DNA from 3 places in the Citrobacter europaeus genome. Region 2 is predicted to be linked to each of the others. Evidence: riboswitches for the same ligand, from Rfam matches in the RefSeq annotation. Region 2 holds a riboswitch; each other region holds the start of a gene.

What was found. A riboswitch is a leader RNA that binds a small molecule or an ion and turns the genes downstream of it on or off. The one in region 2 is predicted to bind thiamine pyrophosphate.
Region 1: it holds a riboswitch for thiamine pyrophosphate, as region 2 does, so the genes downstream of both, thiC (phosphomethylpyrimidine synthase ThiC) here and thiM (hydroxyethylthiazole kinase) in region 2, are expected to answer to the same signal.
Region 3: it holds a riboswitch for thiamine pyrophosphate, as region 2 does, so the genes downstream of both, thiB (thiamine ABC transporter substrate binding subunit) here and thiM (hydroxyethylthiazole kinase) in region 2, are expected to answer to the same signal.

Annotation. Positions count from the first base shown of each region.
Region 1 covers NZ_CP148084.1:4,815,311-4,819,522, reverse strand. The annotation lists gene thiE (thiamine phosphate synthase) at 1-610, opposite strand, end outside; gene thiC (phosphomethylpyrimidine synthase ThiC) at 610-2,508, opposite strand; TPP riboswitch at 2,592-2,714, opposite strand; gene WHR59_RS22545 (Rsd/AlgQ family anti-sigma factor) at 2,765-3,253, opposite strand; gene nudC (NAD(+) diphosphatase) at 3,350-4,123, shown strand; gene hemE (uroporphyrinogen decarboxylase) at 4,174-4,212, shown strand, end outside.
Region 2 covers NZ_CP148084.1:1,804,301-1,808,512, reverse strand. The annotation lists gene WHR59_RS08250 (GntR family transcriptional regulator) at 1-574, opposite strand, end outside; gene thiD (bifunctional hydroxymethylpyrimidine kinase/phosphomethylpyrimidine kinase) at 616-1,416, opposite strand; gene thiM (hydroxyethylthiazole kinase) at 1,413-2,201, opposite strand; TPP riboswitch at 2,233-2,330, opposite strand; gene WHR59_RS08235 (TetR/AcrR family transcriptional regulator) at 2,552-3,169, opposite strand; gene WHR59_RS08230 (efflux RND transporter permease subunit) at 3,162-4,212, opposite strand, start outside.
Region 3 covers NZ_CP148084.1:4,217,886-4,222,097, forward strand. The annotation lists gene sgrT (glucose uptake inhibitor SgrT) at 1-119, opposite strand, end outside; gene sgrR (HTH-type transcriptional regulator SgrR) at 219-1,874, shown strand; TPP riboswitch at 1,908-2,032, shown strand; gene thiB (thiamine ABC transporter substrate binding subunit) at 2,064-3,047, shown strand; gene thiP (thiamine/thiamine pyrophosphate ABC transporter permease ThiP) at 3,023-4,212, shown strand, end outside.

The DNA of each region.
Region 1 (4,212 bases), 2.1 Mb from region 2:
CCAGTAGCTGGCCCGTGGCTTCACGCCAGTCAGCCGCCTGAGTAATCGCGCTGACCACGGCAATGCTCCCGACACCGGTCGCCAGCACTGCCGGGGCACGCTCAAGGCTGATACCGCCAATGGCGACGGTCGGGTAATCCGCCAGTCGTTCAATATGACTTGCCAACTGTGTCAGCCCCTGCGGGGCGGAAGGCATCTGCTTGGTTTGCGTGGGGAAGACATGACCCAGCGCGATATAAGAAGGTTTAGCGGCGAGCGCGACGTCTATCTCCATATCATCGTGAGTGGACACCCCCAGGCGTAGTCCCGCCGTTTGAATCGCTTTCAGGTCAGTGGTTTCAAGATCTTCCTGGCCCAGATGCACACCGTAAGCGCGGTGCTTAATTGCCAGACGCCAGTAATCGTTGATGAACAGCCGGGCGTCATAGCGACGCCCCAGCTCAATGGCGGCCATGACGTCGGCTTCGACCTCTTCATCACGCTTATCTTTAATGCGCAGTTGGATCGTGCGCACGCCTGCCTGCAGCAGGCGTTCAATCCATTGCACGCTGTCCACCACTGGGTAAAGCCCGAGGCGGAACGGCACGGTTGGGAAATCAGGCTGGTACATTACGCCTCCTCTTTTTTGAGGTAGATTTCGCCGCCTTTGGCACGGAAGTTTTCCGACATATCCGCCATGCCGACTTCAATCGTTTGTGCCGCAGCGTAGTCGCGAACCTCCTGGCTGATTTTCATCGAGCAGAACTTCGGTCCGCACATGGAGCAGAAGTGGGCAACCTTGCCGGACTCCTGTGGCAGGGTTTCATCGTGGTAGGCGCGGGCTGTGAACGGGTCGAGCGCGAGGTTAAACTGGTCTTCCCAGCGGAATTCGAAGCGCGCTTTCGACATCGCGTTATCGCGGATCTGCGCGCCCGGATGGCCTTTCGCTAAGTCAGCGGCGTGGGCGGCAATCTTGTAGGTAATCAGCCCTTGCTTCACATCTTCTTTGTTCGGCAGGCCGAGGTGCTCTTTCGGTGTGACGTAGCATAGCATCGCGCAGCCAAACCAGCCGATCATCGCCGCACCGATCCCGGAAGTGAAGTGGTCATAGCCCGGCGCGATGTCAGTGGTCAATGGCCCTAAGGTGTAGAACGGTGCTTCGTGGCAGCTCTCCAACTCTTCGGTCATGTTGCGCTGGATCATATGCATGGGTACATGACCCGGGCCTTCAATCATCACCTGCACGTCGTATTCCCAGGCGATTTTGGTCAGCTCGCCCAGCGTATGCAGTTCGGAGAACTGCGCTTCGTCGTTCGCATCCTGAATTGAACCCGGGCGCAGGCCGTCACCCAGCGACAAGGAGACGTCGTAGGCGGCGCAGATTTCGCAAATCTCGCGGAAATGTTCGAACAGGAAGTTCTCTTTGTGATGAGAAAGGCACCATTTCGCCATAATTGAACCGCCGCGTGAGACAATGCCGGTCAGGCGTTTGGCGGTCATTGGCACGTAGCGCAGCAGCACGCCCGCGTGAATGGTGAAGTAGTCGACGCCCTGTTCAGCCTGCTCCAGCAGCGTGTCGCGGAAGGCTTCCCAGGTGAGATCTTCGGCGATCCCGTTGACCTTCTCGAGCGCCTGGTAGATCGGTACAGTACCGATCGGTACCGGACTGTTACGCAAAATCCACTCACGGGTTTCGTGGATATAGCGGCCGGTGGAGAGATCCATCACTGTGTCTGCGCCCCAGCGCGTTGACCACACCAGTTTTTCTACCTCTTCTTCGATAGAGGAGGTGACGGCAGAGTTGCCGATGTTCGCGTTAACCTTTACCAGGAAGTTACGACCGATGATCATCGGCTCGGATTCCGGGTGGTTGATATTGGCAGGAATAATCGCGCGGCCCGCGGCGACTTCATCACGCACGAATTCCGGCGTAATGTTTTCCGGCAGGCGCGCGCCAAAGCTCATCCCCGGATGCTGGTGGCGCAGCACTTCACTACGAATGCGCTCGCGGCCCATGTTTTCGCGGATGGCGATAAATTCCATCTCCGGGGTGACTATCCCCTGGCGCGCGTAATGCAGTTGGGTGACTCGCTTACCGGCTTTGGCGCGCTTTGGCGTCAGCAGGCCAGTGAAACGTAGCTCGTCCAGACCATCATCGGCCAGACGTTCTTTGGTATAAGCGGAACTACGGACGTCTAATTCTTCGCTATCGTTACGCGCGACAATCCACGGCTGGCGCAGTTTTGCCAGACCCTGCTGGACGTTTATCGCCACGTCAGGATCGCCATACGGCCCGGAGGTGTCGTACACCGGCACGGCTTCGTTCTCTTCGAACTGCGGGTTGTCTTTGCTACCGCCAATCAGCGTCGGGCTGAGCTGAATTTCGCGCATCGGAATGCGGATATCCGGCTGCGAACCAGTGATATAAATGCGTTTTGAGTTTGGAAAGGCGGTCCCTTCCAGGGTATCGATAAAATGTTGGGCTTGAGCGCGCTGTTCGCGGCGTGAAGGTTTAGTAGTGGCAGACATAGCTCATTCCAGATAAAAGTAAGGATATGGCTTGTCAGACGACGGATGAAGCAAGAGAGAAGCTCGCCCGGAGGCGATGCTATTGCAGATTGACTCTTGTTCCCTTCGCAGGTTTTAACCTGATCAGGTTCCGCGGATCCCGAATTAACGGTCTCAGCCTTTTCCACTCATGCTGTTGTGGAAAATAAGCACTCCGACAAGAAGTAACCTCAGTAAAGAGGTAATGAATGTAAGCTACGCGTTAATGCCGCAAATCTCAAGCATGACGTTTGAGAGTACTACTCTCGTGCATCGCGTCAAATACCAACATGATCAGCTTATCTTCCAGCACGAAACGGGCTTCCAGCGCCTCGCCGAGATCTGATAAAACCTGTTGGAATTCAAGGAAGTTATCATGATCAATCGCCGTTTCCAGACTGGTATCATAGTAGTTCATGATCAGCTGCGTATTGGCTTCCAGCAGCGGCCAAATTTTTGTGGCTTTTAAAAGCTGCCCGTTCCCTTCCAATTTATGGAGAATACGTTCATAAATACTGAAGTGTCCGGTGGAGAGGTAATCGACCAGGCTCTGACAAAAATCATCCAGCGCTTTTTCATTGAGTCGCATGTACGATTCTTTGCCAGGCTTAATGCCAACCAGATTGTAGTAAGCCACGAGCAGGTGCTTACGTACATGTAGCCAGCGATCAACCAGTTTATTACTTCCTCCGACGTGCTCCGTCAGGCTTTCCAGCTGGTTTAGCATGATTGACTCCGCAAGATGGTGTTAAGGAACTGCTCACCCGTAAATGTAAAAATAATGTAAACAACATGCCTGTGAAGCAAAGGTTGCGCAAGAGATATGGATCGTATAATTGAAAAATTTGATAGCGGCTGGTGGATTGTCAGTCATGAGCAAAAGTTATGGTTGCCTCATGGCGAACTGCCTTACGGCGACGCAGCCCGTTTTGATCTGACCGGGCAGCGCGCCATACCAATAGGCGAATGGGAAGGGGAAACAGTCTGGCTGGTGCAGCAGCAGCGTCGACACGATATGGGGTCGGTACGCCAGATCATTGACCAGGATGTTGGCTTGTTTCAACTGGCCGGACGCGGCGTACAGCTGGCCGAGTTTTACCGTTCGCATAAATTCTGCGGTTACTGTGGTCATCCCATGCACCCGAGTAAAACGGAATGGGCGATGCTGTGTAGCCACTGTCGCGAACGCTACTACCCGCAAATTGCCCCCTGCATTATCGTCGCCATTCGCCGTGATGACTCTATCCTGCTCGCCCAGCATGTTCGCCATCGTAACGGCGTGCATACCGTGCTGGCAGGTTTTGTTGAAGTGGGCGAGACCCTGGAACAGGCGGTGGCGCGTGAAGTCATGGAAGAGAGCGGCATTAAGGTGAAAAATCTGCGCTACGTCACTTCTCAGCCATGGCCGTTCCCGCAGTCTTTGATGACCGCATTTATGGCGGAGTATGATAGCGGCGAAATTGTTATTGACCCGAAAGAGCTGCTGGAAGCGAACTGGTATCGCTATGACGACTTACCGCTTTTACCCCCGCCAGGCACCGTCGCGCGTCGATTGATTGAAGACACTGTGGCAATGTGTCGGGCTGAGTACGAGTAAAGAACGAGTGGTGATACACTGATGGACTGACGCAATAAGGAACTGCAAAAATGACCGAACTGAAGAACGATCGTTATCTGCGTGCGCTG
Region 2 (4,212 bases):
AGCGCGTGCGCTGCGGGAAAATATGCTGGCTGCGAAAATAGTCATACAGTGAAACGCCGATGGCATCCACGTCATGGATAAGATGGGCAGGAACCCATGACTCTTCAATAGAAACCGCGTCTTCATCTACATAGCGAATGCGCTTGAGCAGGAAGACGTCACTCCCCGCGGCAACAGCCAACTGCTGAGCCACCTCTTCCGGGCAAGGCACAATACGCTTGTTGACCCACAGCGTATCTGGCTTTTTACCGCGCAAAACCACCTGCTGTGAAAAACCACGCGCTTCTTTTAGCGAATACTCGAAGATGTTGTTGATCTGCGTCCCGTAACCACGGGCGCGCGTCACTACGCCTTCTTCTTCCAGGGCCTGCATCGCCTTGCGTACCGTAATTCGCGAAACGCCGGTTAACTGGCTGAGATCGCGCTCGCCGGGCAGGATATTTCCATGCTCCAGAATCCCGCTACGCACAGCGTTTTTCACTGTTTGCGCAAATTTCATATACAGCGGCGTGTTATCTGCCGCTGCAATGCGTTCATTCAGTTGCGCGATAAGCTGGGTATGCGCTTGTTCCATTTATCTTTTTCCTGCAGCCTTCTCTGCAGCCAGTATACCCATTACCACCACGCGTGGAAATGATGTACCGGACCAATTCCCTCACCAACCTCCAGGGTGTCGGCCTGCGCCAACGCCGCAGAAAGCCACAGCTTAGCTTCCTGCACTGTCTGTGCCCAGTTGTCATGGCGCGGACGCAGCGCCGCCAGCGCCGCGGATAGCGTACAGCCGGTGCCATGGGTATTTTTGGTCATCACCCTTGGCGCGGTAAAACGCTGCTCTCCCTCACGGGTAAAGAGCCAGTCGGGGCTTTGTGCATCCTCCAGATGACCGCCTTTCATCAATACCGCCTCGCAGCCCAGCGCCCGCAGTGCCCTTCCCTGCTCTAGCATCTCCTGCTCAGTCTGCGCATGGGGAGCCCCGAGCAGTGCCGCAGCTTCGGGTAAATTAGGGGTGATAATCGAAACCTGCGGCAGCAAATGGGTACGCAGTGTCTCTACCGCCGAGGGCGACAGCAACGGATCGCCGCTTTTCGCCAGCATCACCGTATCCAGTACGACATTTTGCACCCGATGGCGACGCAAACGTTCGGCAACCGCTTCAACAATATCCGTCTCCGCCAGCATACCGATTTTGGTGGTGTCGATACGCACATCACTCAACACCGAGTCCAGTTGTGCGGCAACAAAGTCAGGTTCTATGCGATAAACCGACTGCACCCCGCGCGTATTTTGCGCCACCAACGCCGTGATAACCGAACAGCCGTAAGCGCCTAGCGCCGAGAAGGTTTTTAAATCGGCCTGAATACCCGCACCGCCGCTTGGATCGGTTCCGGCGATCGTTAATGCGTTAATCCGTTTCATGCTTGCTCCTGTGCGTTCAGGTTATAGAGGGCATCGAGAAAAGCCGGGACAAAACTGCCCGGTCCGGTTGATTGTTGTGTGGCTATTTGCCCGGCCTGTTTCATCCAGCTACAGGCGGAGGCGATGTTATCAAGCCGGTCACCGTGCAGGGCGCAACTGGCCGCAACAACCGCCGACAGCGCGCATCCGGTGCCCACCACGCGGGTCATCAACGGATCACCGCCGTTCACGCAGACGGTACGCTGACCATCGGTCACGTAGTCCACTTCGCCGGTAACCACGACAATGGTCCCAACCTGACGAGCCAACGCCTGCGCAGCGGAAAGCGCAGCGGCTGGCGTATCTGTCGTGTCGACGCCGCGGCCCCCGCTGTTCATACCCGCCATAGCAAGTATTTCCGAGGCGTTGCCACGGATAGCGGCAGGCTGTAGTACCAGTAAATCCAGACAGAAGCGACGGCGAAACTCTAGCGCGCCCACGGCAACGGGATCGAGCGTCCACGGGGTTTTAACGAGATGTGCCCGCTCAACGGCGGCACGCATCGCCGTAGCCCGCGTCTGGGTTAAAGTGCCGACATTCACCAGCAACGCACTGGCGATAGCCGCAAACTGGCTGGCTTCCTCAGGCTCGATTACCATCGCAGGGGATGCGCCCAGCGCCAGTAGCGTATTGGCCGTAAAGCTTTGCACGACCTCGTTGGTCATACAGTGTGTGAGTGGTGAAAGCGTTCTAAATTGGTGCAAGGTGTGAGCCGCGAGTGCGCGGCTGTGCAGGTCAGGCTGCATGGTTCAGCTCCTGCCCGCGCGAAGAAGGGACACGAGCAGTGTCAGACTTCCCTACGCTGGCATTATCCAGATCAGGTGGTACGGGTATTTCTCAGCCTTCAATGAAGAAGGGCACCCCGAGTCGTTGTTACATAAAACTCAATAATATTAAAAGGACAGTAAGGGAAACTTACATACTTAAGCCCCTGCTATCCATTTACTGAATGGCGGAATGTATCCACACCGCATACTTTACCAGCCAGCGAGGGAGGTGAACAGCAGCGGTTTATTCTGGAAGGGGCGCTCATTGCCGCAGGCGTCGTCATCCACTCAGGCATTTCGTAGCGCGTCTCAATGCTGAGACACCACGATCATCCGCTCTTAAATTCCCAGGCAGACAGAAAGGTTGCAATTGAACATTCAGCCAGTTTCTCAAGTTTATGGGGATCAACTGCTTTTTGCGAGATTATTGCTCCAGGAAGCAGATATCCCATAATAGCCCCGAGGAAAGCAGTAGCCTGTAATTCCGGATTATCTAACGTGACTATTCCTTCATTATTTTTCTGTTCCAGAATTTCTGTCAGCGCCTGCAAAACGCGTCCAGAGTTTCTTTGCTCCAGCATGACGTGTAAATCGGGCTTTTGAACCAGCACTTGAATCAATAATCGCTGGAAATGGATATTCTCAGGGGTATAGAAATGATTCTGTACAACCCGGGCAAAACCTCTCAGGAGATCGGGAAAATCCAGTTGCTCCTGGAGTAACTGGCGTAAAGGCGGCTGCATTTTGTCATTCAGAAATTCAAACGTCGCCAGCAGGAGAGCATCCTTTCCCCCCGGAAAATGGCTGTAAAGGGTCGGCCGCGTTGTCCCTGCTTCACTGGCGATAGTATCAAGGGACACGTCAATGCCATGCTTGAGAAACAGCTCACATGCCGTTTGTAAAATGCGAGGGCGGGACTTCATTGGCCGCCCACGTTGATTAACCATTATTGCATTCCTTACGTTTGCCTTTTTTTAGTCTCGAGATTCCCTGCTGAATGAGAACAAAAAACAGTGGGACAAAGAGCAGCGTCAGTAACGTGCCTGTGAGCATACCGCCGATTACCGAAGTTCCAATCTCTTTCTGGCTGGAGGCCCCTGCGCCCGTAGAGAGTACCAGAGGGATAACTCCAACAACAAATGCCAGAGACGTCATGATGACAGGACGTAAGCGTAATCTTGCGCCTTCAAAAGCGGCCTGAATCAACGGTTTACCCCTGCGGATTTGCGCCAGAGCGAATTCAATAATGAGAATTGCATTTTTTGCTGACAGCCCCATCGTCGTTAGTATACCTACCTGGAAGTAGACATCATTTTCGAACCCGGCGATTAAGGCTGCACTCACTGCGCCGAGAACCCCAAGTGGGATAATCAGAAGCACAGCAATAGGCACAGACCAGCTTTCATATAAAGCAGCCAGACACAAAAATACGAACGCAACGGAGGCAAGATATACCCACAGTGTCTGTGCCGAGGAAGCCTGTTCTTGCCATGATATCCCGCTCCACTGCAGATCAAATCCTTCGATTGGCGCTATCAGCCTGACCATTTCAGCCATTGCTGCCCCAGAACTTATGCCGGGAGCTGCATCTCCTTGAAATTGCACAGCAGGTAATCCATTGAATCGCTGAAGCATTTGTGGACCAGTAGTCCAGCGGAAGGAGGCAAAACTGGCGAATGAGGTCATATCATCGCTACTGTTACGTACAAACCAGGCGGATAAGTTTTCAGGTATTGAACGCCATGGCGCATCACCTTGTATATAAACCCGTTTTACTCGGCCACGGTCAATAAAGTCATTAACATAAATCCCTCCCCATGCAGCAGAAAGAGTTTCGTTGATATCCGCCTGTTCAAGGCCGTGAGCTTGTGCTTTTTGTCTGTCAATATCTACCTGCAGCAACGCCTTTGCGGCAAGGCTGTTCACTCGCACAGCGTTCAGATTTTGGTTTTCTCTGGCGGCCGTAAGTAACATTGTTTGCGCCTGATTA
Region 3 (4,212 bases), 2.4 Mb from region 2:
GCTGTCACCTCCCACTGCATCAGCTCTTCGAGCATCTTTAAGCGCTGCGGTGCGCTCAGGCAAGCCAACCAGGACGATTTTTCCGTCGCGGTAAAGTACTCCAACCAGAACTGACGCATAGATGACCCCTTCGTTGTCTCATCGCTTCATCGGAATCTATTATTGGCTTAATATAGGGATTATAAAATTGCTGAGTTTTCCGCAGGAGTTCCCCTTTTATGTCTTCTGGTCGTTTGCAACAACAGTTCATCCGTCTGTGGCAATGCTGCGACGGCAAAACGCAAGACACAACGCTTAACGAGCTGGCGGAGCTTCTGAGCTGCTCGCGCCGCCATATGCGTACGCTGCTTAATACCATGCAGGAACGTGGCTGGTTAACGTGGGAAGCCGAAGTTGGACGAGGTAAACGCTCGCGCCTGACATTCCTCTATACCGGGTTGGCGCTCCAGCAACAGCGGGCAGAAGACCTGCTGGAACAGGATCGCATCGATCAACTGGTGCAACTGGTCGGTGACAAAACGGCCGTACGGCAGATGCTGGTTTCCCACCTCGGCCGCAGTTTTCGCCAGGGTCGACACATCATGCGCGTTCTCTATTATCGTCCCATGCACAACCTGCTTCCGGGTACGGCATTGCGCCGCTCCGAAACCCATATCGCCCGGCAAATCTTCAGCGCCCTAATACGGGTAAATGAGGAAAATGGGGAACTGGAAGCGGACATCGCCCATCACTGGCAGCAGATTTCACCTTTACACTGGCGATTTTTCCTGCGCCCGGGGATCCATTTCCATCATGGCCGCGAACTGGAAATGGAAGATGTCATCGCCTCGCTGATGCGCATTAACGCTCTGCCGCTGTACTCACACATCACGCAAATCGTCTCGCCCACGGCCTGGACGTTGGATATCCATCTGTCCCAGCCTGACCGCTGGCTTCCCTGGTTATTGGGGCAAGTCCCCGCCATGATCCTGCCGCGAGAATGGGAAACGTTAAATAACTTCTCCAGTCACCCGATTGGCACTGGCCCATATGCGGTGATTCGCAATACCAATAACCAACTGAAGATTCACGCATTTGATGATTACTTTGGCTACCGGGCGCTGATCGACGAAGTTAACGTTTGGGTGCTGCCCGACATCGGCGAAGAGCCTGGCGGCGGGTTGACGCTAAAAGGCCCCACGGAGGATGAAAAGGCGATCGAGAGCCGGCTCGAAGAAGGCTGCTACTACCTGCTGTTTGATACGCGCACCCACCGTGGCGCTAATCAGGAGGTCCGCGAGTGGGCTAGCCGCGTTCTCTCGCCAACCCATTTAATCTGCCACGCCGACGAACAGTACCAACGACTGTGGTTCCCCGCCTACGGTTTGCTTCCCCGCTGGCACCATGCCAGACCCGGCCATGGTGAAAAACCAGCCGGACTGGAAACGCTGACTCTCACTTACTATCGCGATCACATCGAACACCGGATTATCGCGCAGATCATGAAAACGCTGCTGGCGGAACATCAGGTACAGTTGAATATTCAGGAGATCGACTACGATCAATGGCATGCGGGTGAAATAGTTAGCGATATCTGGCTCAACAGCGCCAACTTTACCCTACCGCTGGACTTCTCGTTGTTCGCGCATCTCTGCGAAGTCCCATTACTGCAAAACTGTATCTCGCGGGACTGGGAAAACGATGCCGCCCGCTGGCGAACGGGCGAAATGAGCCTGGCGGCATGGTGCCAACAACTGCTCGCCACAAAGGCCATTGTGCCGTTGATCCATCACTGGCTGATCATTCAGGGCCAGCGCAGTATGCGCGGGCTACGCATGAATACTCTAGGCTGGTTTGATTTTAAATCGGCGTGGTTTGCACCGCCGGATCCTTAATTGCTGCTGAGCAACAAAATCATTACACTAACGCCGTTCTCAACGGGGTGCTAAATAAAAAACATACACAAAATCATTCGATCTGCGTATGGGCTGAGAGATACCCGTCGAACCTGATCCGGATAATGCCGGCGAAGGGATTTGAGTCAGTTCCTCAAGTCCTTTGCCACCCAACTCTTGAGGTGCAAAGTGTTTAAAAAATGTCTTCCGCTTTTACTGCTGTGCGCAGCGCCTGCCTTCGCTAAACCTGTACTGACCGTCTACACCTACGACTCGTTCGCAGCTGACTGGGGCCCAGGCCCGACAATCAAAAAAGCCTTTGAAGCTGACTGCAACTGCGAGCTGAAACTGGTCGCGCTGGAAGATGGCGTCTCACTGCTTAACCGCCTGCGCATGGAAGGAAAAAACAGCAAAGCCGACGTCGTGCTGGGTCTGGATAACAACCTTCTGGAAGCCGCAACGCAAACCAAATTGTTCGCCAAAAGCGGTGTACCAGGTGACGCCGTTAACGTGCCCGGCGGCTGGAAAAACGATACCTTCGTTCCGTTTGACTACGGCTATTTCGCCTTCGTTTACGATAAGAACAAGCTGAAGAATCCGCCCAAAAGTCTGAAAGAACTGGTAGAAAGCGACCAGAAATGGCGCGTCATTTATCAGGATCCGCGCACCAGCACGCCTGGTCTGGGTCTGCTGCTATGGATGCAGAAAGTCTATGGCGATAAAGCGCCAGAGGCGTGGCAGAAACTGGCAGCCAAAACCGTCACCGTCACCAAGGGATGGAGCGAAGCCTACGGCCTGTTCCTGAAAGGTGAAAGCGATCTGGTGCTCAGTTATACCACCTCTCCGGCCTATCACATCATCGCCGAGAAAAAAGACAACTACGCCGCAGCCGACTTTAGCGAGGGCCATTATTTGCAGGTGGAAGTCGCCGCTCGTACCGCGGCCAGCAAGCAGCCGGAACTGGCCGAGAAATTCCTGAAGTTTATGGTGTCTCCGGCATTTCAGAATGCGATTCCGACCGGCAACTGGATGTATCCGGTAACGCAGGTCGCCCTGCCGCCAGGATTCGAGCAACTGAATAAACCAGCCACCGCGCTGGAATTTACGCCGCAGCAGGTTGCAGCTCAACGCCAGGTATGGATTAGCGAATGGCAACGCGCCGTCAGCCGTTAATTCCCGGCTGGCTGGTTCCAGGGCTTACCGCCGCCACGCTGATGGTGGCCGTTGCCCTGGCCGCGTTTCTGGCACTGTGGTTTAACGCCCCGCAGGGAGAATGGCTCTCGCTGTGGCAGGACGACTACCTGTGGCACGTGGTGCGCTTTTCTTTCTGGCAGGCTTTTTTATCCGCAGTGCTGTCGGTCATCCCGGCGATTTTCCTGGCCAGAGCTCTCTATCGTCGTCGTTTTCCTGGACGTCTGGCGCTGCTGCGCCTGTGCGCGATGACGTTAATCCTGCCAGTGCTGGTGGCGGTCTTCGGTATTCTTAGCGTCTATGGTCGTCAGGGCTGGCTGGCCTCGCTCTGGCATACATTGGGGCTGGAATGGACCTTTTCGCCATACGGTTTACAGGGCATTCTGCTGGCGCACGTCTTTTTCAATCTGCCGATGGCCAGTCGTCTGCTGTTGCAATCACTGGAAAATATTCCCGGCGAACAACGACAGTTAGCCGCTCAGTTGGGTATGCGCGGCTGGCATTTCTTCCGCTTTGTTGAATGGCCATGGCTACGCCGTCAGATCCTTCCCGTTGCGGCGCTCATCTTTATGCTCTGTTTCGCCAGCTTCGCCACCGTTTTGTCGCTGGGCGGCGGGCCGCAGGCCACCACCATCGAGCTGGCGATTTATCAGGCGCTTAACTTTGATTACGATCCCGGTCGTGCAGCCATGCTGGCGTTGATCCAGATGGTTTGTTGTTTAGCGCTGGTACTGCTCAGCCAACGTCTGAGCCGCGCTATTGCTCCCGGCACCACGCTGGTTCAGGGCTGGCGCGATCCCGACGATCGTTTGCACAGCCGCCTGACAGACGCTCTGCTGATTATTCTGGCCCTGCTGCTGTTGTTGCCGCCGCTGCTGGCGGTGATTGTCGATGGCTTTAACCGCCATATGCTGGATGTTCTTAGGCAACCTGTACTGTGGCAGGCGCTGGGAACCTCGCTGCGCATTGCGCTGGCGGCAGGAGCGTTGTGCATTGTACTCACCATGATGCTGTTATGGAGCAGCCGTGAACTACGTGCCCGACAGCAGGTGCTGGCAGGTCAAATGCTGGAGCTGAGCGGCATGATGATCCTCGCCATGCCGGGTATCGTGCTAGCTACCGGCTTCTTTCTGCTGCTCAATAATAC